One region of the Microcoleus sp. B4-D4 genome, then DNA from elsewhere that is predicted to be linked to it. Evidence: riboswitches for the same ligand, from Rfam matches in the RefSeq annotation. Region 1 holds a riboswitch; each other region holds the start of a gene.

Region 1 (10,855 bases):
ATCGCTGCCCCCTGCTGGTTCCCTAGTCGCACTCAGCAGCACAGTTCCACCTTCGGTAAACTTCAAGGCATTCGAGAGCAAATTGAAGAGAATTTGCCGGACTTTAGTTAAATCTGCGTACATGACTCCCAAATTCGGAGAGTAAGAAACTTGCAATTGATTGTGATTTTTTTCCACTAAAGGGTGCAAAGTTGCAACGACTTCTTCTATTAAATTACCGATGTCAAATTCTTCTAAATAAAGCTCCATCCGACCTGCTTCTATCTTAGAAAGGTCGAGAATGTCGTTAATTAAAGTCAGCAAGTGTTTGCCTGCGTTACGAATTTTTTGGGTATCGGGAATGATGTTTTTTAGTCCCGATTCGAGTGCTTCTTCTTGTAGCATTTCGCTGTAACCGATAATGGCGTTGAGCGGTGTTCGCAGCTCGTGGCTCATATTGGCTAAAAAAGTGCTTTTAGCTCTGGAAGCTGCTTCAGCTTTGTGTAAGGCTTCTTGCAAGGCTATTTCGGCTCTTTTGCGCTCGGCAATTTCGATGCGGAGCAGTTTGTTGGCGGCGGTGAGTTGAGCGGTGCGCTGATCGACGGTCATTTCTAGCTGGGCTTTGGCTTTGGAAAGTGCTTCCTGAGCGCGCTGGCGTTCAAATCCTTCGATCGCCAGCGCGACCAAATTTGCTAAAGAATCGGCGAAGGTTCGTTCCTCCAGAGCCCACTGGCGGGGCGCGCCGTGTTCCAAGGAGAGGATGCCTACGATCTGACCGCCGAGCCTGATTGCTACGTTTAATATGGATGAATTTGGTTTGCTCTGATTCGGTAGCGCGGCGGAGTGTTGGGCTACCGGAGATGAGTGGCACAAATTTGTGGCGATCGAGTTTGAAGTGTTGGGCGCAGTTTTTAATGCTTTGTCCTCAGCTAAGTTTTCGCCCGGTGCGTCGCCTTCGACATCATCTAAGATTGATGAAAGTTGTAAATCGCTTGTCGCCGATAGGGGCTGGCGGCTCAAATGATTCTCGCTGGTGCGATCGTACAGGTCGAGACAAACTAATCTGAGGTTGGAGATTTTAAATTTAGAATGATTGACCAAATCTGGGTTTTCTTCTCGGGCGGCGGTTTCTGGATCGAGTGATTCTGTTTGGCTGCGGGCGATCGCTCTGTTGATAAAATTTAGCTGGGGTTCGATCGAATAGCGACTGCCAAATCTGAGATGGTTGTAAAGCCAGACGCTGACTTTTTCCACCTCCAAAGTGCGGGCTGCAGCCTCGGTAATTTCGCGAATTCCCACATTCAGCGCACCGCTGTTGAAAGTCCTCTGCCGGCCTAGCTGCAACAAAGCCAGACTCTGGCGGCGGAGACGCTTTTCGCTCTCTTTGAGGGTTTGTTCTGCTTCCTTGCGCTGGGTGAGGTCGTACAAGGCGCACAATGCTGTCTGTTGACCGTTAAACAGCAGGGACTCAACGGAGATTGTGGCCCAGAAGGGAGTACCGTCTGACTTTTTGCAGTGGAGTTCGTAGTTTTGGAGGTATCCGTTTTTGGCGAGGGCTTCTAGTACCTTTGGGCGATCGTCCGGGTTTAAATAAAAGTCTGGGGTGCTGCTGCCGATCAATTTTTCTAGGGGTATGTTCAGCAGAGAAGCCAATTGAGAATTCGCATACATAATTAAGCCGTCACCGAGGCGAGAAACCAATACCGGAACGGGAGTTGTTGAGGCGATCGCCCGAAACTGCTCTTCGCTCGATCGCAGCGCCACATCAGCTTTAGAGAGCAATTGAGCGTCCATCGTGTCCGAATGTTCGGTGGTAGTCTCCAGCAAAATTTCTAGGTCAGCTTTTTCGCGCTTCAAGTTTTCAAGTTCCGCACTCAGCCGCTGAACGTCCAAAAGTAGCTGTTCTCTCGATGGTTCTTCCTGCATGGCAATTGACAATTGGTATTTTTTAGTTGGGTCGGAAGTTTTTTAAGGTTTGGTGCTAGCTTAACTATGACTGATGATCATTCACTGGAGTCTCCCGATCTCGGTTCTCGGACTTGGGGTGGGACTCACATAGAGCTTTTGCGATTTACTATTCCAATTGTAAGTGCAAGGAAGGGATCGGCCGCTGTAATTTTTTCAGGAATTTTCCCCGCCAGGGTATTTGTTTAGAGCCTTTTAGGGTTATTTGAATATTTTTTTGCTGGCGCACTTCGATCGCAAATTTTGAGAGGATGTTAATTCCCGAAATATTTAAGAATTCTGGCTTTGGTAAGTCTAAAGCAATCGTGTTTGGCGAGGAGTCAGCAACGAACTTGAGCAGCATGGGCGATCGGCGCGTATTCTTGGGTCTGTCTGAGCCGGAACGAGCCGCAGCAGGTGATTGTTTGGGCAGCGCGATCGTACTCGATGCTATAATCTTTAACCTGAATCTCCATAATTCAGTTGCCGGTTGTGAACGGTAAAGAAGTTGTGGCTGCGTTAGCCAGCCACCCGTAGGTCAGGCTGGAGCGATCGAATTTCTGCCTAAATGTGGCCCAATGCCTTAGTTGGTGTAACTTGCACTGCATCTACTGCCAACTCTACCATTGCGGCCGGGCTTTTATGAGTTATTTGGCGATCGATCTGTTGCAAGTTGTGGAAGTTGACGAGACCAGCTTTTGCTGAAATTCCGAGTTATCAATTCAGTTTGTTTTTTCGGTTTGCTATTGACAAAATCCCCAAAATGTGAGAGAAATTTCACATCTAGCATCTCAGTGAGTTGGAGAATATTTAATGGCAATTTCTGAAATTACAGAAAAGCTTTTGGCTGCTAAAAAAGCTAAAGGAATTAGTTTGGCAGAATTGGAAAAACTTTTGGATCGCGACGAAGTTTGGATTGCTGCGGTTATTTACCGTCAAGCTACGGCATCGATCGATGAAGCAGAGAAAATTGCCTCAGCCTTGGGACTGTCGGGCGAGATGGCTGCGGTGCTGACCGAACCTCCGTTAAAAGGTTCTTTGGATGCTGCTGTTCCGGTAGATCCGTTGATTTATCGCTTCTATGAAATCATGCAGGTGTACGGAATGCCGCTCAAAGCAGTAATCCACGAAAAATTTGGTGACGGGATTATGAGCGCGATCGACTTTACTATGGATGTCGAGAAAGAAGCAGACCCAAAAGGCGATCGAGTAAAAATAATTATGTCAGGCAAATTTTTGCCCTACAAAAAATGGTAAGCCCGTGCCGCTTTGCCCGAAAGTGAAAATTTAAAATTTAAAATATGGTCGCAGGGCTGACGACTAATGACCGTGCCTCAAAAGTGCTAACTTAGAAATAGAGACCGCGAAGCTTGACCAGGCAAAAATTGAGACTAGCCCCTGACTTAACTCGTGTATATCCCCAAGTTTTAGACCAAGGTTCAACTTCAAAAATTTATTTGTGGAGTAAATCTCAAATCTCAAATCTCAAACTCGTACGCTCGCGAAGCCGAAGTATCTCAAATCGACAGACTGGCTTGGGTGTTCTTTCGGGAAATTTTTCTAGGGCAAAGATATCGCTCCCGCCGCAACTTCCCCAGTCAAAACAAGCAACCGCAACCGTAAAGTAAGAGGCAAATATGTCAAAGTATGACTCCAATCTCAGATGCTCCTTTTGCGGCAAGTCGCAGGAGTACGTCCGCAAGTTAATAGCTGGGCCCGGCGTGTACATTTGCGATGAATGCGTGGAACTGTGCAATGAAATTTTAGAGGAAGAATTTTTTGACTCTAGCAAAACAATTGGTCAACAGATTCCTCAATCAGAGGTGCGAGAGTCTCAGGGACAAGGAACGCGACGCCCGAGTCGATCGAACAAATCTAAAATTGTCTTAGCCCAAATTCCCAAACCCACAGACATTAAACAGCATTTAGACAACCACGTCATCGGCCAGCACTCAGCCAAAAAAGTCCTTTCTGTCGCAGTTTACAACCATTACAAGCGCTTGAGCGCCGACCAAGCCAAAGACAGCGGCAAATCTTCCCCCGACGGCGATGTCGAACTGCAAAAATCCAACATCCTGCTAGTCGGGCCCACAGGTTGCGGTAAAACTTTGTTAGCGCAGAGTTTGGCACAAATGCTCGAAGTTCCTTTTGCGGTAGCCGACGCAACAACGCTAACAGAAGCTGGATATGTTGGCGACGATGTAGAAAATATCTTGCTGCGGCTGTTGCAAATGTCGGATTTTGATGTCGAATCAGCACAGCGCGGGATTATTTATATTGACGAAATTGACAAGATTGCTCGCAAAAGCGAAAACACTTCGATTACCAGAGATGTATCGGGAGAAGGAGTGCAGCAAGCGCTGCTGAAAATGTTGGAAGGAACGGTGGTTAATGTTCCCCCGCAAGGCGGCCGCAAACATCCTTACCAAGATTTTATTCAAGTTGACACTAGCAAGATTCTATTTATTTGCGGCGGTGCTTTTGTCGGTTTGGAAAAAATAGTCGATCAGCGTTTGGGTAAAAAATCCTTGGGCTTTATTCAGCCAACTGAAAGTGACAGCAACTCGACACTGGCTGCGAAGGATAAGCGGGCTGTTGATATTTTGCAACAGGTACAGCCGGACGATTTAGTTAAGTTTGGTTTGATTCCTGAGTTTGTCGGGCGGATTCCGGTGGTGACGGTGATTTCGCCGCTGGATGAAGCGGCGTTGATGCAGATTTTGACTGAGCCCCGGAATGCGCTGGTGAAGCAGTATCAAAAGCTGTTGAAGATGGACAGTGTGGAGTTGGAATTTGAGCCGGATGCGCTGCGGGCGATCGCCCAGGAGGCCTATCGGCGCAAAACCGGCGCGAGAGCTCTCCGCAGCATTTTAGAGGAGTTAATGCTGGATGTGATGTACGAGTTGCCTTCTCGTAAGGATGTTGCTAACTGTATGATTACCAAGGAAATGGTCGAGAAGCGATCGACTGCGGAATTGCTGTGGCATCCCGCATGGCGGAAGCACGAAACAGCTTAATTTGAAGGGTGGGCAATGCCCACCTTGTTTTTTAAGGTAATATAAATCATACCAAATCAATTAGCATCGGAATTATCGATCTCTTTCTTCTCTTCCTCTGCGTTCTCTGTGGCCTCTGCGGTTAAATCATTCCGATGCAACAATTGATATCACTCGACGATTGAAATCGCTTCATACTTATTTCTGACTCAATATTGCCAAAAACTCCTGCACAACTAAATCGGGTTGTTGGCTGCATCGGGTTGAATCGTAATGCTTGATAAGACTGATTCCGGAATCTATTAAAAGCCCGCACATTTCATCTTCTGTTGCGTTTCGATCGGATGATTCGCTGTCAATTTTCAGCATTCCTAGCTTGTTTTGGTGGAATATCAGAAAGTCAGCTTCTTGGTTTTGTCTCCCTTCCGGTGTGGCGAGTCGGAGTTGGGAGTTGGGGATGAAGAGTGTGGAAGTGCGATCGAGAATTTCGGCTATTTTCACTTGTGCGTCGCAGTGAAAACAAAAACCGTTCCAGTCAATTTCTTTATTTGAGTTAGATAATTCAGTTTCATTATTAGAAGTTATTTTATCTAAATCAGCTTGAACATAATCAGCTTCATTCAAGTTTGCGAATAATCTAGCGCCGCTGAGATTTGCACCGCTGAGATTTGCACCGCTGAGGTTAACTTCGATGGTCAGATTGCGCTGTAAATTCACTTGACTTCGCCGTAGATATCGCTTTAATACAGATTTAAGATTATCTTTTTTAACTTTTTCGTCTAGTGCTTTTGAAAGTAGTTTCCACAGTTTAGCACCAGCATCTTTGATATAATCGTATTCATAGCCTGCGGTTTTAGCAATTTCTATATAAGACTGCCCTTCCCAGGATTGACGAAACACTATTTCTTGAACTTTGTTGAGGCGATCGTAGTTGAGGGCTGTTTCTGCGATCGTGATGGCTTCGTCAACGGTCATGTGTGAAAGTCCCTTACTAGCGGAGCGTTAAGGTAGGCTTAGTATAGATTGTACCGCAACCGACGCTTAATATTACTTTTTCATTACTATTTTATTACTTTTTATTACTGTTGAACCTGATATAGAGTTGCTATTCTATCTCTAGAGCCACAGGGATATGAAGGGCCAAGCACTAAGATGCCGTCCCCATGACTTCATATATGGAGGGAGCAAGTTAATTCTGATTAGCTGGTGGGTTCACAATTTTTTTGAAAGGGGGAAGGATGGCTGCAAATATATCACCACAAAATACTGACAGACCTATTTGGGATGACACCCAGATATATATTACCAAAAACACAGTTAAATTTGGTTCAGAGATATATCAATTTCGCAACGTAACAGGTTTTGGCATATCCCCAGTTAAGACTGAAAAATTTCCAATCCAATGGATTTTGGGATTGTTTGTCATTGGACTTGTGGTAGCTAGTTATTTTAATAAGCCTGAACTTAGAGCGGGAGGAATAATTATGGCAATAGTAGCAATTATCCAGTTAATTCTAAATACTTTTATGCCCGAAAAATACGGCCTTAAGTTATACCTGAATTCCGGTTCTCCTTTGCCCATATTTGTAACCACCGATATGAAAGGACTAGAAAAAGTAGTTTACGTCTTGTACAACTTCATGGAAAGTAATGCAGAAGGTAGTTATGTAGTCTATTCAAGCGACCGATCTATCCGAATAGAAGGAAGTGTTGGAGGTTCTGTCACAGCAGGTGATATTGGAGGCAGTTCATCAAGTCAAGTTGGAAGAGATGTCTCGCGAAACGACTAGAAATAACGGTGTTATCCAAAAAAAAAATTAATTAGGAGGGAATAATGGAAGATAAACAAGGTAAAGTTCAAGTCGGAGGAAGTGTTGGAGGTTCTGTTAACGCTGGTGATGTTGCAGGTAGTTCATCAAGTCACGTTGGAGGAAATGTTTCATTCGCTATAAACGAGTTACCTTCATCGTCTGAAGCCGATAAACCCGGAATCAAAGAATTACTGACGCAGCTAGAAGCAGCAATTAAAGCCGATCCAAACTTGAGTGAAATTGACAGAAATGACGCTTTAGATCAAGTAAAAGATTTAGCTGAAGCTGCTCAAAATCCTAATGATGGGGGAATGAAGGAGAAAGCTGCAAAAGCAGGTAGGATGCTTGGACGTATTATCTCTGGGATACCAACAGCAACCCAATTAGTAGAATCGTGTAGCAAGTTACTACCATTGATTACTAAAGCGTTTGGGTTTTAGTAAGGATCGCCTTTCAGCAAACATCTTAATAATTACGATCGCCCTTCTTCTTCTCAGCATTCTCTGACAAAGGGCGATCGAGCTTATTAGTTCACCTTCTAAATAGTCTTTAACTGAAACATCAGGAGAATTTTTGCTGGCAATCATTAGGTTTTTCTCAACTTTTACAGGCAGACTTTTCAAATCTCATAATGTTTCCGAGATTCTACTTGTTCTCCCCGTCTCGCGTTGCGCGGACTTTGTTTGTGTAGACGCGATTTCCAATCGCCCCGAAATTAGTGGTTTTAATATCACCCTCACTCCTCAGATTCAGATTCAAAATCCACGCGATCGTAAATATCACCCAACCGCATCTCAAACTCCACACAACTCAATTGTAATACCGTATCAGCACCATCATACTCAGACAAGACCCACTTATTATCATCCGTCTTGCAAAAATGTTCAACGTGCATCTCGTATTGATCGATCAAAACATACTCTCGAAAACTAGGAATAGAACGGAAAAGCTTAAACTTGCCGCCCCTGTCATAATCCTCCGTCGATGGCGATAAAACCTCAGCCACCATCACCGCATTAGTAATCGTATCTTTCCTACCCTCAGCAAACTCCAATTTCCCCGCCACCAACATTACATCAGGATAAGTATAAACCCGCTTCGACGGTATCCACAAACGCAAATCGTTGATAAATACTCGATACGGTTGTCCTTTCGTAGCAAAATTTAGTGTACCGCTCAAATTAAGAGCTATTTGATTGTGATTTGGTGTTCCGCCTGTCATAGGGATTATCCTGCCATCCTGATATTCACTTCTAAATTCTGCGATTTCTTCCAGTTTTAAATACTCTTCAGGAGAGTAATAAGTATTTACTTTTTTCTCAACTTTTTCCTCAACTACTTGTTCGCGGATTTCTGTTAATGCAGTCATAGTACATCCTCGGACTATCGTACTTACAATTATACAGGAATTCAATCCTTAAAAAATTGGAATGTCAGGACTAAAATCCTTGCTAAGAACGGGGTTGATTTATGTGTGTAGATATTAAAACTTGCTTTTACCAAGATAACTTTTTTGGAAAAGGGCGCCAAGTGCGGTATGATGTGAAATTGCGATCGGTTCTAGCGGGGAGCAGCCGCTAGAGGAAACGGGGAAAGTTCGGTGCAAGTCCGGCGCTGTCCCGCAACTGTAATGAAACCCTTGTGGTTTATAAAGTCAGAATGCCCGCCGATATCTAACTCACTTTTGAACGCATCTGCGAGGTACGGATGATGGATGGAATTAATGCTGCTGTACGCACAAAGCACAGTCTGTTTGTTTGTACTGCTTGCGCTAGTATTTGGAAAGACGGCAAGCGCGAAGGCAAAAGCGGCGGCCAACAATTTATGGAAGATTTATCGAAACTTGCTAAAGATTGGGAGTTTTGCGATCGATTTGAGATTCAAGAAGTTGAGTGCATGAGTGCTTGCAGTCACTCTTGTGCGGTGTCTTTTGCTGCTGTGGGAAAGTACACTTATCTATTTGGTGATTTGCCTGCAAATGAGCCGGAAAGCATCGAGGCTGTACTGGAATGCGCGGGTCAATACTATGCTAAACCGGATGGTTTGTTGCCTTGGTCAGAGCGTCCTCAAGCTCTGAAAAAAGGCGTTTTGGCTAAAATTCCGCCGCTGCCTAATTAGAGCCTTTTCTCGTTACCAGGCTCTGCTTATTGGTGACAACTTAACGTCAAGCCGACCGGATCTCTTGTTTTTATGCGAAGTCTAGATCCCCCCTAACCCCCCTTAATAAGGGGGGGACAAGAAATATGCTCAAAGTCCCCCTTCTTAAGGGGGATTTAGGGGGATCTAGACTTCGCATAAAAACGACATTTATTGTGGGTTTTAGTCTTAAATTCTCACCTATGGGCAGAGCCTGGGAACGAAAGATCCCATCACAAAACAAAAAACAAAATTATCAATGCACAAAATTCCTGTTACGGTTATCACTGGTTTTCTCGGTAGCGGCAAAACTACCTTAATTCGCCATTTGTTGCAAAACAATCAAGGCCGCCGCATTGCTGTTCTGGTTAACGAATTTGGCGAGATTGGAATTGACGGAGAGTTGCTGCGCGATTGCCAAGTTTGCGATGAAGAAGAAACTGTCAGCAGCAATATTGTTGAACTGACAAATGGTTGTCTTTGCTGCACTGTTCAAGAGGAATTCTTGCCGACTATGCAGGAGTTATTGAAGCGCAAAGACCAAATTGATTGTATCTTGATTGAGACTTCTGGCTTGGCACTTCCTAAGCCTTTGATTCAAGCTTTTCGCTGGCCGGAAATTCGCACTGGCGCTACTGTAGACGGTGTGGTTGCTGTTGTTGATTGCGAAGCTATTGCTAGCGGTAATTTTGTCGGTGATATCGATGCTTTGATGGCGCAGCGGCAGGCTGATGATAGTTTGGATCACGAAACTCCGATCGAGGAATTGTTTGAAGACCAGTTGGCCTGTGCTGATATGGTACTGTTAACGAAGGTCGATCGCGTGGATGCGGAAACTCAACAGAAAGTTCAAACCTGGTTGCAGCAAGAGTTGCGCCCGAGTGTGAAAATTGTTCCGTCTAAGGGTGGCGAAATTAACCCTGATGTGCTGTTGGGATTTAATGCGGCGGTTGAGGATGATTTGGAGTCCCGCCCGAGTCACCACGACACGGAGGAGGAACACGAGCACGATGATGATATTAACTCGACTTTCTTTGTTTCCGATCGCGAATTTGAACCCGAAGCTTTGGTGAAAAAGCTGAAAGCCTTGATGCAGCAAGAAGAAATCTATCGGATTAAAGGGTTTGTGGCGGTTCCCAAGAAGCCGATGCGGATGGTGTTGCAAGGTGTGGGCGATCGTATAGAATATTTTTACGATCGCCCTTGGCAACCTTCCGAACTCCGTCAAACCAAATTAGTGCTGATCGGAAGAGAGTTAGAGCGCGATCGAATTGCAGCTATAATTAGCAGTTAATTATCCGAAATTCTTAGTCATATCGCGTGCGAACGATCTCACTACAAACGGTTCGCAGTGCGGATTTCAGTCCGCTTTATGCTGTGGACACTTACAGAGGCACCCGCTAACAACTTCGATGGCGGTTAATAATAATCGCCCGCGATATCAGCATCAACAACGATTCGATCCAAACACAAACAATTGAAAATTTAGTCTTGACAAAATGCTAGATTACGATAACATTTTAGTCAAGGACTGAATTCCTCACTACTAACCCATTTTATCGCAGGTTTGCTGCACTATCCTTAAGGGCGATCGACAATTATGAACAAACAGCAATTTCTCGAACAACTCAACAGCATTCTCGACCAAAATCACCTGCTGAAACACCCATTCTACCAAATGTGGAACGAAGGCAAACTAGACATCGCAATGCTGCAAGAATACGCACAAGAATACTACCTGCAAGTCCACAACTTCCCCACCTACGTCAGCGCTACCCACGCCGCCTGCGACGACATCAAAATTCGTCAAATGCTCCTCGAAAACCTGATAGAAGAAGAGAGAGGCGCTGCTAATCACCCCGAACTGTGGCTGCGCTTTGCCGAAGGTTTGGGTTTAGACAGAAACGCAGTTCTCGAACGCGAACACTTAGAAAAAACCACCGAATCCGTCCGCATTCTCAAAGACTTAGCCCGCAGCGAATCTCCCGC
Region 2 (10,855 bases), on a different contig from region 1:
TCGCACCCCTAACTAATCTATTCTGGTCGGGGGCGCTGCTAGCACCGCTAGTTTTAGCGGCGTGGCAACTATTTTTGCTCGCCAGAACCGGCCAAACACTCCCGAAACGCTGGTTTGCCGTTAAAGTCGTCACAGCTTTTGGTACTCCTCCGGGTTGGAGGCGAGTGCTGATCCGCGAAAGTTTGGGGCGCTGGGGAGTGCCTCTGGGCGTAGCCTACGGCATTTGGCGCTTATCCGGCGCGTTTCCTGATTTAATCATTTTAGGGGGGTTGAGCGGCTTGGCAGTGCTGGCAGACGGCGCTTTTGCATTCCGCTACAAACGGCAATCGGGACACGATCGCCTCGCGAATACTTTGGTGGTCAATGCTCGATCGATCGAACAATCTGCAAATCCTGTCAAAAGTCAAGATTGGACTGAGGAAGACGCGCAGATTGCGGCTTTGGTTTTGACTCGCGAAACCAATGTCAAAGAAGATCCCAGTTTGTGGAATTGGATGCGCCAACATCCAGGCACAACTTTAGTGATAGTTACCATTGGCAGCGCGGGATTAATTTTAACTTTGTTTGTTGGCACTTTGATCTACACTCAAAGTCAAGCAAATATGCGGGATTCTCGCCAGCGGAACGACGAATTATTTGTGGCTTTAGTGAGTAAATTGTCTCCGGCTTCGCCCAGCGGAACATCGGGGAGGCGATCGGCAATTTTGGCTTTGGGAGCGGTGGAAGACTCCCGCGCCGTACCGCTGTTAGCGGATTTGCTAACCCAAGAAGACAGCAACCCGATGCTGGACGCGATCCAACAAGCTTTAGTCAGTAGCGGGCCGAAAGCTTTACCTGACTTGCGGCGATTAAACCAAGGTCTCAGCAACGAGCTAGAATCCCTGCGTTACCGGGGGAAGGCCCCGGAACGCGAGTTAGCGGCGACCCGTCAGCGAACAGTGCAAAGGGCGATCGGCAAAATTCTCACAGTGTATAGCAGCCAGCTTAACGGTGTCGATCTCAGTCGCACCGATTTAAGTCAAACTCCTGCCGGCCCCGCTCAGTTTACTTTAGTATTAGACAAAGTGGACTTATCAGGAATTAAGCTGAGAAACACCAATTTAACCAATGCCAGCTTGCAGGGAACTCGCTTTTACGGCACCGGCGAAGACAGGCGTCCGGGTACATTTGACGATTGGATTTCCGACTTGAGCAGCGCTAATTTTGAAGGAGCAAATTTAACCGGAGCATCTTTAAACAGTGCTGTCATGAACCGCACTACTTTTGTGCGCGCTGTCCTGAACAAAGCTAATTTGTCAAGCGGCAATTTGAATTCAGCTAATTTTAGCAGTGCTCTTTTAATTGGCGCAAATTTGCAGCAAGCAATGTTAAAAAATGCAGCTTTTACCGGTGCAGATATCGGCAGCGCGAATTTATCTGGAGCCGATTTGTCAGGTGCGCGCTTGGGTAAAGTCAAGGCTCAAGGCACTCAGTTATCCTTGACAAATTTGTCTAAGTCGGAATGGCAAGGTGCAGATTTATCCGGTGCAGATTTGAAAAGTGCGAACTTACAAAATGCCGATTTGAGTTCTGCTAAACTCGCCAACGCCAATTTTCAAGATGCTCGGTTGCAAGATGCTAATTTGCGGAATGCCGACCTGAGTGCGGTTGATTTTAGGGGCGCAAATTTAGCGGGAGTGAATTTTCAAGGGGCTGTGTTTCTGGGGAAAGCAGCTTCCGATCAGTTTATTCAAAATCCTGCGGGTAGTAAATCAGGTCGATTCCAAGGAGTTGATTTTGCCGACGCTAAAAATTTAGATCGAAGTCAAATTGCTTACATTTGTTTGCAGGGTGGGATTCATCCGAAGTGCCCCCAGAAAAATTAAAAATTAGTTGTTATCGGTTTGTAGTGAAGACTCAAGGGGAGCATTTCATTTTTGTAAAAAGCATTTTTTGTTTGAGTGCTGTCCTCGCTCGCTTGGCGATCAAAGCCCGTGCGAGTGAGGACAGGACTACAAAAGCTGGCGCGCTTGATGCTCCTTCTTCCTTCTTCTTTCTTCCTTCTTCCTTCTTAGGCAATAGCATCCGCACCGACAAGTGTCTCGAATTGCGCTAATAGCGTTCCATCAGCATTGTTTGCAACTCCAAAAATTTTAGGTAACTGACCTGTTTCAACGAGAACTTGTCTCACTTCTGCGTTAGATACATCAGCTAGATTTTTTTTATTTAGAATAGCATTAATGGCAGCGATACCGACACCTTGACCAACTGCGGCGTTGAATTCAACAATTCGACCGACAGAACAGGCAAACCCTTCAAATCCAGAACACGGACTGACAACTGCCAGGTTAGGAATATTTTTCATTAATGCGTGGCGGATGCCAATATTGAAGGTAGGCTGTTTAAACATCAGACTTTTAAACCACCCTAAACTCTTGGCTTTCTCCCCCACACCAGGGATGCCTCCGCGTACATCAAAATGATAGCTAAATGTTGCTAGTGCCTGATTAGCCGGTACGCCACCTAACAGCATTTGTGCGCCAGTCAAAGGTTCTACAACTCCCGTCACATTTCCTGCGTGTCTGATATAAAGTTCTGAGGCATAATTAACAGAAGTAGCACCCAAACTCCTCAGCCAAGTTGCCACAAATAACATCTCTTTTTGCATATTAGCCGTCGGTTTGCTCCCGCTTTTGGCTAAGGCTTCTGCTTCGCTGCCGGTGACTGCAAATAACAGCGCGTTCCACGAAAGTCTTTGATTGGGAAGTATTGCGATATTTCCCTCGTCTAAAATTACGCCGGTTTCAGGAAAAGATAGCTTTGTTCCTCTAAAGGAGTGGTAAGCTACAGACAGCGCGGGCGATCGCACGTCGATGTAATCGTTGCCCGCCCACAGAGTTTTGAGATTTCCTCTGGTGTCGAGCATTTCCTGCCGGAGTTCTTTTGCTAGTTCGGCATCCTTCTGGGCTGCGTACAGCAAAAATTTTTGACTCTCAGCATCCGCGAGGTTTGTGAAGCGTTTTAGATAATTGTAATCGAGTTCTTTCAGTCTTCTTGTACTGAGTCCTTGGGTTTCAAAAACGAGGGTGACTGGAAGTTCGGAGTTTGGCAGACCAAAGGTTTCAAATCCCTTCAGCTTTTTCGCGCCGGCAGCTTGAGCTAATTCGGCATTGATGGTAGCATCAATAAATTGCTTGCCTGCATAAACTATGCCTCTAGATGTGGTTATGCTGGCAATTCTTTGGCGTTCTTTATTGACTGATTGAATTTCTACTTTGCTGAGGAGATCGACCCCTGCTTGTGACAGCATTTCTTGTAGCGCTGCGCTGGCTTTGCGGGGGTCAAGCGCGATCGCACTGACACCGGATTTTTGCAGGAACTCTTGATAGATTGTCGCCGGTGAACCAAAGGTATCTAACTTTAAAGATTGTCGCAGTTCTTGACCGATCTGACTTCTATCTAAATAAGCCAGGCCGCCTCTGACTAAATGCCCGCCAATTCCTTCTTGCAAGTTTCCTTTAGACATCAGCAAAACTCGCGGATAAAGCTTTGTCCGGCGACGGTATTCTCTGGCTGCTGAGATAACGGCTAGAACTCCAGGAACTTCGTCACCAAAGCCGATGACATCGTAAAAACGCAAATCCATAACCATTATTTAATAACCTATCCTGATTTTCATTGTTTTGAGCTGCATTTCAATGTTTGCTATCAAACTATCTATCTGTTCCAAATAAAGCCGCATATTTCCTAATTTTTTGGATAAATATTTATACATTCCCGAACGCAGAAAGCGGGTTTTTCTCGAAGATTCTCGGTTGAGGGCGATCGGATCGGGCGTGGAAAAATTCAGATTGGCGATCGCCCGCAGAGTGCATCTGTGTCGCACTCTTGACTGCAATCAGCTTATATTATCAGGATCTATCCCCAACTCTCGCAATCGTTCAGCTAGGCGATCTGCGCGCTGGGCTTCCTGTTGTGCGCGCAGCGATTCCTGTTGTGCGCGCAGCGCCGATTCTTTCACCTGTTCTTCAGGAGTCAAATAACGTTTGCCATCAGCATCGTACCAATACAACCACTCCCTTGTCACCCCAGAATAATTGCCCCTTTCACAGCCAATCCCCAAACCAATTTCTGGCATCCAAACAGGATTTCCTGGCTGTAACTCATACTTTCCATTGACTAACTTATGTACTTCCAAATGGGGTCGATCGCGACGACTGGAAGAATAAATGACGTAATACAGTACACCTAAACGTTGATATTCTTCCAACTTATCTGTGTATTCTTGTCGATAAGTCGGGGAAACGACTTCGAGGACAAAAATTGGCATCACCTTTTCTTCCCACACTGCGTAACTGGGACGTAATTCTTCCCGAGAAAACCGTTGCACCCCTAAACTCAAGAAGGCATCTGGCACAATCGGAGGTTTTTCCGGGTGATGGTAAAGACCCATATCTATACAAAAAAACCAGTCCATGCGTTCTGCCCAAAGTATGAGCAATATTGCTTTTAGCAATCCTGGGATTAATTCTTGCAGTTCGTTATCCACTGGTGTTTCATCTGAGTCTGGTAGTTCGTCGGCTGAGGGCCAGTGCGTCGGAAAGTTGTAATTTAACATGGCGGGTTTCCTCAAAACTCATTAATATTATAGCGTTTAGTTGTTTGGCTGTAATTTTGTATTTCCTAAAGATTTTAACGAACCGCGAAGACGCAAAGGACGCGAAGGAAGATAGATTAAATTGTGTTTGCTGGCAGTTTTATTGTTTGTCATTGCGATGAACGAAGCAATCCTAAGTGTTGGCGATTGCTTCGTTCTTTGCAATGACACTTGAAGCTGTCGGACACAATCTAAGCTAGTTAATTTGAAATAATTTTGGTAAAATATTCGGCTGAGAGTTGCGCGATCGACTATACTAAGCTAATCATTCGGTTCTAATGGGGAGCAGCCATTAGAGGAAACGGGGAAAGTTCGGTGTAAGTCCGGCGCTGTCCCGCAACTGTAATGAAAGCCATGTCGCTTTCTGAGTCAGGATGCCCGCCGATGTGTTTGTTTACATAGTCTCATCTGCGAGGTTCAGCGTGAAGGCCAGAAATCGGAAATTAGTCAGCCTGGGATTGATGGCTGGCTTGAGTTGTTATATTGTCCTCGGTTCGGCAACGCCCGCCGCAGCTATGCACATTTCGGAAGGTTTTTTGCCGGTGCAATGGGCGGCGTTTTGGTGGATTGTGGCGTTACCTTTTTTTCTAGTTGGTTTGCGATCGATCGCCCGCATTACCAAAGAACACCCGGAACTTAAATTACTGTTAGCTTTGGCGGGCGCGTTTACTTTTGTGCTTTCTGCTTTAAAAATTCCCTCGGTAACGGGGAGTTGTTCTCACCCGACGGGTACTGGTTTGGGGGCGATTTTATTCGGCCCTTCGGTGATGGCTGTACTCGGCGCTTTAGTGCTGCTTTTTCAAGCGGTTTTGTTGGCCCACGGCGGCTTGACAACCCTGGGAGCAAATATGTTTTCGATGGCAATTGTTGGCCCTTTTGCTGCGTATTTTGTCTATCATTTGCTGTTGCGAACTGGTAGTCAGCGGGCGGCAATTTTTTGTGCTGCGGCTTTGGCGGATTTGCTGACTTATGTGGTGACTTCGATTCAATTAGCGTTAGCTTTTCCCGCAGCAAGCGGTGGTTTTGTAGCTTCGTTTCTCAAGTTTGCTAGCATTTTTGCAATTACTCAAGTTCCTCTGGCTATTAGTGAGGGATTGCTGACTGTATTGGTTTGGAATTGGCTGCATTCCTACGGAAAGCCGGAGTTGGAAACTTTGAAGTTATTGAGACAGGAGTCATAAAGTCATGAGTCAGAAAAATACAAGAAATCACCAATCTACTGCGCGAGAAAATTGGATTTTGGTTGGTGCTGTGGTTGCTCTTGCTGTTCTTCCTCTAGTATTTGTTCGAGGTGAATACGGCGGTGCTGATGGGGAAGCCCAAAAGGCAATTACCGAGATTCAACCGGGCTATGAACCTTGGTTCAAGCACTTTTTTGAACCTGCTAGTGGCGAAATTGAAAGTTTGCTGTTTGCGTCTCAAGCGGCGATGGGGGCTGGCGTAATTGGCTACGTGATTGGGTTATATAAAGGCCGATCGCAATCTCGGCAAAATTCCGATCGCAAAACCTTGGAATGAACCATCAGATTGATAGTCTGGCTTATACAAATCGCTTGCGCGGTTTGCCGCCATCTCACAAACTATCATTTGCGATCGCCCTTTTGATTCTGTCTCTGGTTTCCCATGTAGCGGTGCAGTTGTCGATCGCCCTCTGGTTGACAATCTGGATCGTCGTTTATGCAGGAATTCCGGCGAAACTCTATCTGCGGTTGCTGTCGGTACCGCTGGTGTTTTTGCTGACGAGTTTGCCTGCTTTGGCGATGGGTGGAATTCAGTTAAATCAAATCCAAGCAATTCACTCGGATATTTGGCAAGGTTGGGGGATTAGCATCGGGAATTTTTATCTGTATGTGAGTCGCACTGGCTTATACCAAGTGAGTCTGTTATTCCCGCGCACCTTGGCATCGACAAGCTGTATGTATTTCATCCTGTTGACGGTACCATTTACTGAAACATTGCAAATCCTCCGAAAATTGCGCTTTCCGCCGTTGCTGACAGAACTTCTGTTGTTGATGTATCGGTTTATTTTTAGCTTGTTGGCGATCGCCGATGAACTTTGGATCGCCCAAAACTCGCGCTGTGGCTACCGCACTTGGAAACTGGGAATGCGTAGTTTAGGCATTTTAATCGGGCAATTGCTTCAGCGAACTTTAGTAAACTACCGTCAAGTTTCCTTGAGTTTAGCGTCGCGCGGTTTTAATGGAGAACTGCGCGTTTGGCATTCTTCCCCTTACAAACCTTCGCAAAGATACACATTTGAAGCCGTGTTTGGCTGTACAGTTTTAACTGTGTTAAGTGTGGCATTTCAAAGTTGAGAAGAAATTAGGAAATGAGGAGACGGCACTGCCGTCTCCTCTATATTATTCCGGCGCAACCGGAATTGATATGAATTCCCTGCCCGACTGAAGATATGACTTTTATGAACATAATTAATGATTTTTATGAATTGACTCCCCAAGAAACCTGTTGAATAATTGTACTCAACACTTATCTTGTGGAAATCCTATGATAAATAAACGCATCCTCAAAAGAATAGTTTTTTCATTACTAGCATCATTAACCCTACTGTTAGTCACAGTCACTCATGCAACAGCCCAACAGCTACCGTTTTACTGGGATAACATCAATGTTGCGATCGACGTTCAGACAAACGGAGATATGTTAGTTACTGAAACGCAAAAATATGTATTCACAGCAGCATACAACAATGAACGATATCGTTATATTCCTTTAGATAAAGTCGATGCAATTAAAGATGTGACAGTTGCCGAAAACAATCGCATAATTCCTAGTAGCACTGGAACAGAAAACAATCAACTTTGGATTCGTTGGGAACATGAATTAAAACCGCCAGATACACATACTTTTGTCATCAAATATCGAGTTGTAGGTGGATTGCAGTTAGATGGTGAGAATACTCTCGTTTATTGGAAAGCCATTGCAGCAGGTCGTAAAGCGCCAGTTAATACTGGACAATTTACGGTAAATTTACCAGATGCTTTGTCAGGGAAAGTTCTCTCGTTTACGAATTTCGGTGCAGCAGCGGTTCCCCGTCAAGTAGATCCGAAAACCTTTGAATTTGTGGCAAGTCAGGCTATTCAGCCGGAACAAGAATTAGAAGTGCAGATTGCCTTTCCGCAGGCGGTTTTGAATATACCTCAACCTGGTTGGCAACAAGGTGGTAATCACGGAGGAGAAGGCTCTTTCATCAATAACATAATAGCTGTAATAATTTTACCGCTAGTTGGTTTGACATTAATATTTTTTCCGTTGATGATTCTTCTCCTTGTGTTGGTTTTCAGCACCGTTATTTACCAAGGAATCAAGAAATCAATCAATGATCGACAATGCCCTGAGTGCAAAACGTTCAATCTTAAACGGACTTATCAAGTTTTGATTCCTGCAACTACTAGCACTTCAGGAAACAGGTATGTTACCCATCACTGTGGAAATTGCTCTTACCATCGGGAGTACGAAGAAGTAATTCCAGTCATTATCATTAGTAGCGGTGATGGCGGCGGTGGCGGTGGTGGCGGTGGCGGTGGTGGCGGTGGCGGTGGCGGTGGCGGTGGTGGCGGTGGTTGATATCAACGGGAATTACGCATCACAATCAAAGAAACCGGGTTTTTAGCTAATCTGTGGGTTCTAACGAAGTATTTCGGAAAAAACCCGGTTTCTGAGCACCTGTTGATATATTGATATCACCCAAATTCAGGAGACGGCAGTGCCGTTTCCCTACAAATAATCGGGTAGGGAAACGGCATTGCCGTGTCCGAATTTGCTTGATTTTGATATCAACCGATCGCACTCCCTAGAAAATCATATTCCAAATATGACTTTTATGAACTTAATTAATGAATTTAATGAATTGACCTAAAAAGATAAGTGTTGAATACTGATTGTAGCAAATAACTTTTCAGTACATTTGAGCTTAAAGTAGGTTAAAAACTATGACTAAATCGCGTTGGCTTCGCAAGCTTTTACCATTGGCAGTATCTTTCGCAACTGCGATCGCAGCGGCAGGCACTTTTACCCCACCAACTTCAGCTCAAACCAATCCGCCGCCTCCGCAACCCCAGGAAGTTCAACCAGCCCCAGCAGAAGGATTGAGCATCCCGATTTGGATTTATCCCGTAGGAGCAATTTTCCTAATTATTATCTTTATTCCCAAGATTGGCTGGACTTTGGGCTTAATTGCGATCGGCGAACGAGAAGTGGGAATTGTTAAGCTGTTTGACATCTAAACTGCATTAACTTGCGTTGCCTTTATTTTTTATTTTTCGGTTCCATTTCATAATTAGTTCTCCTTCATTTAACAGTTTATGTAACACTGCTTCTAGTTTTTCAATGGATTCAAATAATCTAGGTAGTCCTGCATAGCAAGGAAAGTCCAGGGTTTTAATTGATAGATAAACTGGCGTTATACTCATGAATAAAATACCAAATACCCCCAATATGATTGGAGAGTTTTTTGGAGAATGAAAGAGTTTTTCTCACCAATCTAGATATTCTTTGTCTCATCGTATTATTAAATCTTTCTATATAGTTTGTCAGACCCGTTTCCTTTCCTACTGCCTTGTGTCTTTTTTGAGGAAAAACTGTGACCTAGGCGCTCCAAAAGTCAGTATAACTTACGGCACATTGACGATAAACTGGTGGTAAAGAATCCCATAATCCTTGAGCGCCAGCTTGATCTCTTTTGCCAATATACACTCCTACAATTTCTTTGGTTGATACATCAATTGCCAGCCAAATCCACTGCTTGTTATCTTTATTGCCTACAAATGACCACATTTCATAACATTGAATTGTTAGCTTCCCTTTCTTTTTTGACTTAACTTCTACTTCTCTTTTTACAGCTCCTAATTTTTTATAAACACATAGTATTGCAACCACCGTTCTGAAACCCCAGTTGCCCTCACAATCCCAGCCAGAGATATCTTTTCTAATAAAAGTCTATCTATCAACTCTTTTGTTGCTGATGAAATCGGTTGATGTCTGGGAGTTATGACGAATTGTCTTCCACAATCTCGACATTTAAAATTTTGCTTGCCGGAGTGAGTGCGACCATTTTTCAAGATGTATTCAGAGTTACACTTGGGACAGTTCATAAGCTAAAATTTAAGGTAGGTTATAAAAAATAAAATTATAACACATTTTCCTTGCTATGCAGGACTACCCCAGAAAACATTCCTGTATTGCTAAGTAAATGCTACACAGATCGAGCTTTAGTAGACATTTTTAAAATTAGAAAAGCTTATCTTGAAATAGCCCCTTCTCTATCTGAAGAATTGCAGTATCTCATTTTTCTAGCCATTTGTGCCATTCTACGTCCATCAAGTCATGTAGGTACTGCACAGTGGCAATATATTCTCCCTAACAAACGCAAAGCTAAGACTTGTGAACCCTTCGATGCGCTAGAAAAGCAGGTTGCTATGATGCAAGAAGATATGTATCAAATGCAATTTATCACTACATCTAGTCAAGCTACTTTGATTAAAGAAGATGCCAGAAACTTAAAAAGCATTCCCGATCATTCAATAGATTTAGTGATTACTTCTCCCCCTTATGCCAACAACTATGATTATGCAGATGCTACACGTCTTGAAATGACCTTTTGGGGCGAGGTTAATTCTTGGAGTGATTTACATGAGACAGTGCGTAAATTTCTAATCCGTTCAAGTTCACAGCACGTTTCCAAAGAGCGACTTAGCTTGGATACTCTGATGAATGAATCGATTATCGATCCGATTAGAGACGAGTTGCTCCCTATTTGTCAAGAAATGGAAATGATTCGCCGAACCAAGAGTGGCAACAAAGCATATCATACAATGATTGCTGCTTATTTTACAGATATGGGATTTGTATTTAAGGCACTTCGTAGAGTTGCAACATCTGATGCCAAGATTTGCTTTGTAATCGGAGATTCTGCTCCCTATGGAGTGTATGTTCCCGTTGAGCAGTGGCTCGGAAAACTGGCTGTTTCAGCAGGGTTTAATTCCTGGTATTTTGAACATATTAGGGAGCGTAATATCAAATGGAAAAATAGAAAACATAGTGTCCCGCTACATGAAGGTAGACTTTGGATAGAAGGTTAATTTATGGCAGAATCCTCATCACACAAATTTGGACAGGAACTAGGCAAACTTATTGAAGATATCGTACTTAACGATATTCTAAAACCTAGGTTACAACAGTTTGTACAAACCAAAAACTACT
Region 3 (10,855 bases), on a different contig from region 1:
TACCCACAACCACAGCAAAATTGAATTTCACATCCACCAGAGGAAGACACACCATGCAGCAGTTGACATCTCCAGCCCTCGAACAAAATCTTCCCCAGCGCATCAAAACCTCGATTATGGTCATCGGAGGAGCCGAAGACAAAGTTCACGGGCGAGAGATTCTGAATACCTTTTTTTGCCGTGCTGGGGGTACAAACGCTCGGCTGGCGATCGTTCCTTGCGCTTCGCGAGACCCCGAAGGAACGAGCAACCGCTACCGCACTATATTTGACGAAATGGGCGTTAGTGCTGTCAAAGTAGTGGACATCCGCGAACGCCAACAAGCCGAAAATCCCGTCTGGAAAGATTATTTAGAAGACTGTACGGGCGTATTCATCACAGGTGGCGACCAACTGCGGCTCTGCGGGCTACTGGCGGACACCCCGCTGATGGAGAAAATTCGCAAAGAAGCTCAAGAAGGCAAGATTACCCTCGCCGGCACCAGCGCGGGTGCTGCGGTGATGGGATATCACATGATTGCAGGTGGGGGAAGCGGCGCGTCGCCGAATCGTTCCTTAGTAGATATGGCAAACGGACTTAACATTATTCCAGAGATTATCGTCGATCAGCATTTTCACAACCGAAACCGCATGGCTCGCTTGCTGTCGGCTGTGGCTTGCTATCCCGATCGCCTCGCTATTGGTATTGACGAAGATACCTGCGCCTTGTTTGAGGGAGACGATACTATGAAAGTTCTCGGTAAAGGCACTGTGACTATTGTTGATTCTCGGGAAAACTTTTATACCAACGAGTCTCAAGTAGGAGCGACAGAACCCTTAAGTCTGTTCAATATGCGCTTGCACGTTCTGTGCCACGGAGATTGCTACAATATGCCCCTAGGCAAACCGATGGCATCGGCAGCTTGTTCGGAGTCTGGCTGGCCTTCGGAATGTCGCACAGCTAACTAATGCAGAATATTAGAGTCATTGATTCGGGAAAAATTAGGTGGCATTCCGGTCAAATAATGGATGCAACAATACAATAGATTAGCCGTGCATCCACGGACTGACCCCAGAAGGCAGAATCAACAAAATAATTCTACCTTCTGCGTTCTAGTTTCTGCCGAACCTTGACTTTTACTTGTTTTGAGCCGATCGTTCGGGCATGAATTCTCAAAGCTGACGGGCCCAAAAACGGGTATCGCGCCCGCGACGCTATGAGTGTGGAGAACCCCAGATTTTAGACTTTTGTTTGAACTCCCAGACGATCGATCTGTGGAGTAAATCTAAAATCTAAAATCTAAAATCTCCAATTGATACTCCCGCTAATAACTGGAAATTCAGTGCCAAACTGTTCGCAGCGAACAGTCGATCGTCCAATCAAGCTCCAAATTGAATAAATGCTCCAATTACCTATAAGATTTCGCGCCCCATACCCCTATAACTGCGATGAAAATACTTAAAATCCAGACCTTACGCGGCCCCAACTACTGGAGCATCCGACGCCACAAACTCGTACTCATGCGTCTGGATTTAGAGGAGTTGGCAGATAAAACCACATCTGAAATTCCAGGCTTCTACGAAGGCTTGACCGCAGCACTTCCGAGTTTGGACGACCATCACTGTTCTCCCGGCCATCGGGGAGGCTTCCTGCAACGGGTCAGAGAAGGCACAATGATGGGACACGTAATCGAACACGTAGCCCTAGAACTTCAGGAAATGGCAGGAATGCCCGCCGGATTCGGTCGCACCCGCGAGACTGCCACACCAGGGATTTACCAAGTAGTAATCGAGTATCAAAACGAACAAGCAGGTCGCTATGCAGCCAGGGCGGGGGTGCGGATGTGCCAGAGCATTGCCGATACAGGCTCTTATTCTGCGGCGGAATTAGCGCAAGATTTGAAAGACCTCAGAGAGTTTGCTTTGTCTGCAGCCCTCGGGCCGAGTACCGAAACCCTGATCAAGGAAGCAGAAGCGCGCGGGATTCCCTGGCTGCCCTTGGGCGCCCGGTTTATGATTCAACTAGGCTACGGAGTTCATCAAAAGCGGATTCAGGCAACTCTGACCAACCGCACGGGAGTTTTGGGGGTAGAACTAGCCTGCGACAAGGAAGGTACCAAAAATATTCTGGGCGCTGCCGGCGTGCCGGTGCCGAGAGGGACAGTGATTCATTATTTGGACGAACTGCAGGGGGCGATCGAAGATGTGGGCGGTTTTCCGATCGTCCTCAAACCTCTAGACGGCAACCACGGCCGCGGGATCACAATCGACATCAACTCCTGGGAAGTAGCAGAAGAAGCCTACGACTTAGCCAGCGCCGCCTCAAAAACAAAAAGCATCATTGTCGAGCGCTACTACACCGGCCGCGACCACAGAGTGTTAGTAGTCAACGGACAAGTCGTAGCAGTCGCAGAACGAGTCCCCGCTAACGTTGTGGGTAACGGCAGGGATACAGTAGAACAGCTCGTTGCAGAAGTAAACCGCGATCCGCAGCGGGGAGACGGACACGACAACGTACTCACCCGGATCACGATCGACAAATTGACTCTCGATTTGCTGCAAAAACAAGGCTACGCGATGGACTCGGTAGTGCCGGCGGGCGAAAGAGTATTTTTGCGCGCCACAGCAAATTTGAGTACCGGTGGCATTGCAGTCGATCGCACCGACGAAATTCACCCGGAAAACGTCTGGCTGTTTTCCAGAGTGGCCAAAATCATCGGTTTGGACATCGCCGGCATTGACGTAGTAACAGACGATATTTCTGTGCCCCTGCGCGATACGAACGGCGTGATCGTCGAAGTCAACGCAGCACCGGGTTTCAGAATGCACGTCGCCCCGAGTCAGGGTTTGCCCCGCAACGTTGCCGGCGCAGTCTTCGATATGCTTTTCCCCTCGCCTCAACACAGCCGGGTGCCGATTTTAGCCGTGACTGGAACCAACGGCAAAACTACAACAACTCGCCTGCTGGCCCACATTCTCAAGCAGACTGGTCAAATTACCGGCTACACGACTACCGACGGCACTTACATCGGCGATTATTTGGTTGAAAGCGGAGATAATACCGGGCCGCAAAGCGCTCACTTGATTTTGTCCGATCCGACGGTGGAAGTGGCGGTGCTGGAAACGGCTAGAGGTGGAATTTTGCGATCGGGCTTGGGCTTCAATCAGTGCGATGTCGGCGTAGTTTTGAACGTCGCAGCCGATCATTTGGGAATCGGCGACATCGACACCGTGGAACAACTAGCCAAACTCAAGGGTGTCCTCGTCGAGTCGGTAATGCCCAAAGGCTATGCAGTTTTAAATGCAGACGATCCGCTAGTAGCACAAATGGCACCGCGTGTCAAGGCTCAAATTGCATATTTTTCGATGAACCCGGAAAACGAACTGGTTGCCAAACATACCGCTGCGGGCGGGCTGGCGGCGATTTACGAAAATGGCTACTTGTCGATTTTAAAAGGCGATTGGACGCTGAGAATCGAGCAGGCTGTGAACGTGCCGCTGACGATGGGCGGGCGCGCGCCGTTTATGATTGCTAATGCTTTAGCAGCTTGTTTGGCGGCTTTTGCCCAAGGCTTGAAAATAGAAGATATTCGGGCAGCTTTGTCAAGCTTTCAGGCATCGGTAGGTCAAACTCCCGGACGGATGAACTTGTTTAATTTGGGCAGCTATCACGCTTTGCTGGACTACGCCCACAACCCCCACAGCTACCAAGCTTTGGGCAGTTTCGTGCAGAATTGGCCGGGAATGCGGATCGGGGTAGTTGGTGCGCCGGGGGACAGGCGAGATGAAGATTTTGTCACCTTGGGCAAACTTTCGGCCGAAATGTTCGATCGCATTATTGTCAAAGAAGATATTGACAGACGCGGGCGAGAACCGGGTGTGGTGGCCAAGTTAATTTGCCAAGGGATTGCAGACGGGATTTCTGCCCGCACGGGCGATCGGTCTAAAGTTCAATACGAGTTGATTCTCGACGAAACAACCGCTGTTAACAAAGCCCTAGACGAAGCGCCCGCTGGCAGTTTGGTGGTGATTTTACCGGAAGGTGTCACGAAAGCTTTGGGTTTAATTGAAGCCCGGAAACCGATTCAGGAATTGGCGGTAAATGCTGCTATGGTCGATCGCATTTCTGAATCGCAGAATAGTTTAAAACCAACCGTTGTGAATCAAGGCTAAAGTCTTAAGTCTCATTTCATTAATAGATTGGGTTTACAAGTTAAACCCAATCTATTTTTTGCAGTTCATACTATTTTTTATGATTTTTTTTGCATTGAACAAACGATAGACAAATTTATTAACTTACATCAACTTACTGACCAAGTTGCGGAAATACAATATTCATACAATGCTTTGTTAGAGTTCCGTTTCCTAATAATTTCAGAGTGAATATTTGAGTATCCAAGAAGGCGCATAGATTCAGAAAGTAACGCTTCTGTAGCAACCATATTGCCAAAAAAGGTTGAATTGCCAACAATGTAGTGTAGTTCCGCATCGTCTGCCAAAATAGATCTAAGAGAACTCAAATGTAAGTGCATATCATGAAAGTATTTTAGGACGTAAGTTGCCAAAAGATGTGCATTTTTCCCACCAGACATTCTTATATTTTCGACAGTTGAGAATATTTGCTTCGGTAGGCTTTTTTCCTGTATTTGCCAGGAGTTGAGACGGCTAGTTGCAATGCCCCATGTTCCACCAATGGCTAACCAATCCATCTCACCGGCTTCTTTTGCTTCGTTTAAAAATTTTGTCCAGTACATATATGGACGAAGTTCACGAATATAGCTGATCCGATTTGGGTAAGGTGGGGAAGTTATCACTTTATCAACTTTGAGATTACCTAAACCAGCTATGTTACGAGCATCTACTTTCAATACCTTAGCAGTACCAATAATAGTATTCTCAGCAGAGTTCGATATAAATTTTATAATTTCAAAAAAAATCTCTTCTATGCCTTCAATTGCATGAGAAATAACTGTGTCATTAAATGACATAGAAATATGATTAAAAGCTGCTGATGAAGTTTCAATTATTAAACGACAGAACGCAATCCAAACGATATCATAACCCTCGTTCTCTTCAGGTTCTCCGAATTGGTTTACTAAAGCGATTCGCAATGATGCAAGAAGTTTTAGCGTGTAACTAGACCACCAACGTTCAATGTTAAATATTGGTGGCGTCCAATTGTCTTGAGATATTAAACTTCTATATTCCTCTAAAGCTAGTTGTACCTTGTTCAAAATATCTATTAAGCAGTCTTCATCATAGTTTCTGTATTTAGCGTTCCCAAACCAAATAAGAAACGGGTTGATATCAAACGCGAATGCTTGGTTTCCTTGTTGAGCAGCAACAAGTCCTGTTGTAGCTGTACCAGAGAAAGGGTCAAGAATAATCGACTCTCTCTCAACAAAAGCCAAAAGCTTTTCCACAAGTTTCACACCATAGGCCGGAGTAAGTCGAAGCCACCCATGCCGCCCAAGATTGCGATTAGCTTTGAAAGTATAGTCAGATCTTTGTTGAATAGTATATGACATCAGTCTGCACTTAGTAAAACTGCCAATGTTGTGTAAATCTCGCTTTTGATTTCCTCAGAGTTTCGGCGAAAAAAAGCTGCTAAATCATAGCCTAAAATTTCCTGGCAAAAAACAAACAGCGAACTTTGATTGCTACCTGATGTTGTGCCAATCAGCATTCCTCCACGGCTGTTTCGATAGCGTAGTAGTAAATCGACATCAATCTGAGAAGAAAAAATTGCAAAGACTGGCAGGTAGCCGTTTGCCCAAGCAACAGCAATATTATCTATGTCACCATTTTGTCTCTTGCTGTCTTTACTTTTGTATCCCTGCCGAACTTCAAATACGGCTCCATTTGCTGGGGCAGGAACATTAAGAAAACTGCTGTAGTCCGCTATCCACTGAATAACTCTTCCTCTAACCTCAAGATTTTTAATTTCGCTCAGTTCTAGCCTCGCATCCAACGACAAAGTTTTGTCCTTGTCGTTTTTGGTCTTCGTAACGTAAGACCACATGGCATATTTGGGATCTTCGTATCCTGCTCGATCAATTATTATCTGTCTGAATAAATTTTCACAACCTTTCCCAATTTGTCGATAAACCGAGGTCATGCCACCAGCGGCTTTGTGAGCAGCGTACATCAAATCTGAATCAAGACCAATCCATGAGTAAAAAGGATCGGCTCCGTAGATTAATAAGAACCGCGCCAGATCCAATCCTTCCTCTCTATTGCCTAACCCGAATTTGGGCTTGTACCGTCTGCAAAGTTTTACGGGGTCTAGGAATCTTTTGAGGTATAGGTTCTCTTCTGTCACGATTACTTGGCAATTAGTGGATAATATCTTTATGTTTGATATTATACTACTTTGATCACTTTTTTCAACCCTTAACTACCGCCCACTGAGTCACCGGTGCAAGCGGTTTCCAACCCTGAAAAGAACCGATCGCCCCAACACGCTGAATTCCAATCCTAATTAGTTCGCCGCCGTGCAAAGAATGCCATTGCAGCACCGTAAGTTCACTCTCAATTGTCACCGCATTTACCACCAAACGGCCGCCTTCATTTAAAGCATTCCAACAAGTTTCCAGCAAAGCCTCAACAGTGACACCGCCGCCGATGAAAATAGCACTTGGTTTCGGCAAATTTGCCAAAGCTGCCGGTGCGTCTCCCGCCACGATTTTGAGTTCGGGAACACCCAAATTAGAGGCATTTTCAGCAATGTATTCTAGTCTAGTTGGATGACGTTCGATCGCGATCGCCCGACAGCCCCGATGACTCCGCATCCACTCAATCGCGATCGAGCCGCAGCCCGCCCCCACATCCCAAAGCAACTCCCCCGGAATCGGCGCTAACGCAGACAGAGTAACCGCTCGAACCTCCCGTTTAGTCAACTGTCCGTCGTGGCGATACGCAGCATCCGGTAAACCCGAAGTGCGGGGAAGGATAAGAGTTTGTCGATCGGCTGCAACTGCAATGGCGATCGCATTCAAATCCGCCAAATCCGCCACATTCCAAGCCGCTGCAACCCCCTCGATCCGCCGTTCCGCCTCCGACCCCATCCGCTCGAACACAGTCATCAAACTGCTGCCAAACCCCCGCTCAGTCAACAAATCGGCGACCTTTCCCGGCGTGTGTCGATCGGCACTCAACACCAGCAAGCGCGCGCCGGGGGACAAAGCAAGGGCGATCGAGGCGATCGGGCGATTTGTTAAACTAAAAGTCTCAACATCTGCCAGAGCCCAACCCAAACGCGCGCAAATCAAGCTGAAAGCCGATGCTGCGGGAATCACAATCATTTCCGAAATCGGAATTTGGCGCGACAGCGTGACACCAATCCCGTGACACATCGGATCGCCGCTTGCTAACACGCAGACAGATTCTCCGCGCCTGCGGATAATATCGTCAATGGTTGTTTGTAGGGGTGAAGCCCAAACTAATTTTTCGCGGGTGTCGTCGGTTGGTAGCATTGCGAGGTGGCGCGCGCCCCCGACAACGATTTTAGATCGATCGAATAACGATCGGGCGATCGAGCTCAATCCCGAAAGTCCATCTTCGCCAATTCCCACCACCGAAAGCCATTTGTGCATTGCGCCAAGGTAATTACGATTTATCAATTTTCAACAATAATATGAGATTAAATTTACAGTATTTATTGGATAATTTTTTGATAAAAAGGTCAACCGCAGATGTCAAGCCGATCAACAGGGATGCACGCAGATGAAAAATTTAAAAAAATCTATTGTGGCTGTGCTAGAGAACTGCACTTGCACTGTTTTTAGGATTGATAAATCTGGGCCGGCGAGTCATTATTTTAACTCACTCTTGGGTGCATTTTAACCAGATAAATTTGTTTCTTTAGCGAATCTACCGTCTGCAACCTTTATATTTTTGGTAAAAAAGCCGGTTTCTCGCTATTCCTCTGAAAACTATACAAAATTAGCGGGCATTTGTTAAGAAAATTGAGAATTTAAGCGGCGGGCGATCGACTTGTGATACATTTCTTAAACCTGAAAGCGGGAAAGTCCGGTGCAATTCCGGCGCTGTGCCGCAACTGTGAAAGTCAGAATGCCGATTTCAGGAAATTTACCTTACATTCCCTGCGTCGCACGGGGAGGAGATTATTTGTTAGTTTTGACTGATTTACCAACTTGTCCCGGCCTATTTTACGGTTCCCGCGCCCGCGACGGAGTTTTATCGAGGATGCGAATTCCGGGGGGAATTTTAAGCGTACAGCAATGTAGGTCGATCGCCAATTTAGTCGATCGCTACAGTACCGGCTGTTTGCAAATCACAAATCGGGCAAATTTGCAAATCCGAGAATTGCACTCAGAAATTCCCCCAGAAGTTTGGCAAGATTTGCAGGAATTGGGATTAGCGTCTCGCCGCGTTGAAGTTGACCCGATTCGCAATATGATGGCAAGCCCGACAGCAGGAATCGACCGACAGCAGTTACTCGATACTCGCCCTTTAGTGAAAGCTTGGGACGATTACCTGCAAACACATCCCGAATTAGCAGAACTTTCGGCTAAATTTAGCATTGGTTTTGATGGCGGAGAATTAGTTTCAATCCGCAATTTACGGAACGATATTTTATTAGTAGCAGAAAAAAGTTCGACCAATTTTGAAATAGTTTTTCGCCTGTATTTGAACAGCCATACAGAAATTATTATCGAACAATCGCAAACTATTTTAGTATTAGCAGCCCTCGCTAATATCTATCTGGAATACACCAAAAATCGACCGCGAATTGATGGCAAAAAACCGCGCTTGCGGCACTTGCTAGCCGATTGGGGCGTTGAAAATTATCTCGAAAAAGTAGAGACAAAATTGCCGTTTCCCTTGGGGCGAAGCGCGATCGAACTTTCAGAAAAGGCGATCGAACCCAACGCCAATCTCGGCATCCACCGTCAGCAACAGTCAGATTTCTCCTACATCGGCATTGCCCTGCCTCTAGGCAAGCTAGAATCAAAGCAACTGCGGAATTTGGCAAACTTAGCCCAAAATCTCGCCAACGGCACTCTGAGGCTTACACCGTGGCAAAATCTGCTGATTTCCGACATCCCCAATTCCCAAGTTTTTGAGGTCAAACAGCAAATCGCCGATTTAGGATTGCACTCATCCGCAACTAATCTAGATTCCTGCTTAGTTGCTTGCGCCGGTAGCAGCGGCTGCGCGTCGGCGGCGACAGATACTCAAAGTCACGCCCTAACAATGGCCAAGGATTTAGCGCAAAAACTGACGATCGACCGATCGATCAATATCCATTTCAGCGGCTGCGAAAAATCCTGCGCCCAACACCAGCCAATGGACATCACCCTAATAGGAATTCAGATACAGCAGGAAAACCAGACAATCGCAGGTTACAACATTTATGTAGGTAAAAAAGACCAGCCCTTTGGACGGCAAATCTTCCCCGCCGTGACTGTAGCCGAAATGCCCCGCGCGATCGAGCAAATGCTGCGCGCCTACCAGCAATTTCGAGAACCGGGCGAGTCATTTGGCGAATTTTGCGATCGATGGGCGATCGACAAATTGCAGGAGTTTCTTATCCCCAAAAATTAGAATTAAAACACAAAATATCCATTAAAACCGAAAAATTGTAATCCTTTCCCCTTCTCTTTCTTACTTCGCGCCCTTTGCGCCTTCGCGGTTCATTTAAAAAACCTATTTCACCAATCAAACAAACTACCCATAATAACAATTTCAAATAAAGTTAAGTACAGTCTTTTAATGCCCAATGCCCTGTTTGGCCAATGCCCTGTTTGGCCAATGCCCAATTCCCAATTCCCAATTATTTAAATGATTGACTACATCCGAGACGGAACAGAAATCTACACAAAATCCTTCGCCACAATCCGCGCCGAAGCAGACTTGTCAAAATTGCCGCCAGACTTAGAATCCGTCGCCGTGCGACTAATTCACAGTTGCGGCATGACAGATATTGTTACAGACTTAGCAGCTTCCCCCAGTGCCGCCACCCACGGACGTCAAGCCCTCGCAGCAGGCGCGCCGATTTTGTGCGATGCGCGGATGGTAGCCGAAGGCATCACCCGCAAGCGGCTTCCCGCTAACAATCAGGTGATTTGCACCCTCTGGCATCCCGATGTCCCGGAGTTGGCGCGCCAAATCGAAAATACTCGATCGGCTGCGGCACTGGATTTGTGGCTAGATAACTTAGGTGGTGCGGTGGTGGCAATTGGCAATGCCCCGACTGCTTTGTTCCGACTGCTGGAAATGCTGGATGCTGGAGCCCCCAAACCTGCCTTGATTCTCGGTTTTCCGGTAGGATTTGTGGGGGCGGTCGAATCTAAAGCCGAACTCGCAGCCAACAGTCGGGGAGTGCCATTTATCGCGCTGCAGGGGCGGCGCGGTGGCAGTGCAATGGCAACGGCGGCCGTGAATGCTTTAGCTAAAGAGGACGAATTATGACTGAGACTGCTGGTAAATTGTACGGATTGGGCATCGGCCCTGGCGATCCTGAATTGATTACTTTGAAAGCTTATCGGATTTTGCAATCGGTGCCGGTCATTGCATATCCGGCGATGGAAAATGGTAAGGTGCTGGCGCGGGCGATCGTCGCAGATTATTTGCGTCCAGAACAAATTGAGATTCCGATGCCGTTGCCTTTTAGTCCGACGCGATCGTCGCAACCTTATTATGATGTTGCTGCCGAGAAAATTGCCACCCACCTCACTGAGGGCCGGGATGTGGCGGTTTTGTGCGAGGGTGAGCCTTTTCTCTACGGCTCGTTTATGTATTTGTTCAACCGTTTGTCGGGAAAGTTTACTACCGAAGTTGTGCCGGGAATTTCTTCGACTATGGCGAGTGCGAGTGCGCTGGGAGTACCGTTAACTTATCGTAACGATGTG

What was found. Region 1 has a riboswitch for cobalamin ahead of QUB13_RS00700 (DUF1636 domain-containing protein). Riboswitches for the same ligand answer to the same signal wherever they lie in the genome.
Region 2: linked by a shared signal. The riboswitch ahead of QUB13_RS02245 (energy-coupling factor ABC transporter permease) and the one ahead of QUB13_RS00700 (DUF1636 domain-containing protein) in region 1 are both predicted to bind cobalamin.
Region 3: linked by a shared signal. The riboswitch ahead of cobG (precorrin-3B synthase) and the one ahead of QUB13_RS00700 (DUF1636 domain-containing protein) in region 1 are both predicted to bind cobalamin.

Annotation. Positions count from the first base shown of each region.
Region 1 is NZ_JAUBTX010000001.1:187,579-198,433, forward strand. It holds gene QUB13_RS00655 (sensor histidine kinase) at 1-1,905, opposite strand, end outside; gene QUB13_RS00660 (hypothetical protein) at 2,196-2,426, shown strand; gene cynS (cyanase) at 2,737-3,180, shown strand; gene clpX (ATP-dependent protease ATP-binding subunit ClpX) at 3,561-4,940, shown strand; gene QUB13_RS00675 (pentapeptide repeat-containing protein) at 5,118-5,894, opposite strand; gene QUB13_RS00680 (hypothetical protein) at 6,158-6,709, shown strand; gene QUB13_RS00685 (hypothetical protein) at 6,754-7,170, shown strand; gene QUB13_RS00690 (hypothetical protein) at 7,138-7,317, opposite strand; gene QUB13_RS00695 (Uma2 family endonuclease) at 7,467-8,099, opposite strand; cobalamin riboswitch at 8,269-8,415, shown strand; gene QUB13_RS00700 (DUF1636 domain-containing protein) at 8,438-8,848, shown strand; gene cobW (cobalamin biosynthesis protein CobW) at 9,126-10,160, shown strand; gene QUB13_RS00710 (CADD family putative folate metabolism protein) at 10,467-10,855, shown strand, end outside.
Region 2 is NZ_JAUBTX010000002.1:106,606-117,460, forward strand. It holds gene QUB13_RS02225 (pentapeptide repeat-containing protein) at 1-1,865, shown strand, start outside; gene QUB13_RS02230 (FAD-dependent oxidoreductase) at 2,051-3,625, opposite strand; gene QUB13_RS02235 (hypothetical protein) at 3,635-3,865, opposite strand; gene QUB13_RS02240 (Uma2 family endonuclease) at 3,878-4,597, opposite strand; cobalamin riboswitch at 4,890-5,036, shown strand; gene QUB13_RS02245 (energy-coupling factor ABC transporter permease) at 5,098-5,817, shown strand; gene QUB13_RS02250 (energy-coupling factor ABC transporter substrate-binding protein) at 5,822-6,154, shown strand; gene cbiQ (cobalt ECF transporter T component CbiQ) at 6,151-6,951, shown strand; gene QUB13_RS02260 (DUF2207 domain-containing protein) at 7,142-8,221, shown strand; gene QUB13_RS02265 (hypothetical protein) at 8,587-8,880, shown strand; partial or broken gene QUB13_RS02270 (IS1 family transposase) at 9,035-9,747, opposite strand; gene QUB13_RS02275 (hypothetical protein) at 9,835-10,734, shown strand; gene QUB13_RS02280 (hypothetical protein) at 10,738-10,855, shown strand, end outside.
Region 3 is NZ_JAUBTX010000063.1:22,709-33,563, forward strand. It holds gene QUB13_RS27665 (hypothetical protein) at 1-55, opposite strand, end outside; gene QUB13_RS27670 (cyanophycinase) at 54-947, shown strand; gene cphA (cyanophycin synthetase) at 1,428-4,151, shown strand; gene QUB13_RS27680 (DNA adenine methylase) at 4,280-5,401, opposite strand; gene QUB13_RS27685 (hypothetical protein) at 5,506-6,300, opposite strand; gene cbiE (precorrin-6y C5,15-methyltransferase (decarboxylating) subunit CbiE) at 6,365-7,573, opposite strand; adenosylcobalamin-variant (AdoCbl-variant) riboswitch at 7,986-8,065, shown strand; gene cobG (precorrin-3B synthase) at 8,052-9,548, shown strand; gene QUB13_RS27700 (precorrin-8X methylmutase) at 9,786-10,415, shown strand; gene QUB13_RS27705 (precorrin-2 C(20)-methyltransferase) at 10,412-10,855, shown strand, end outside.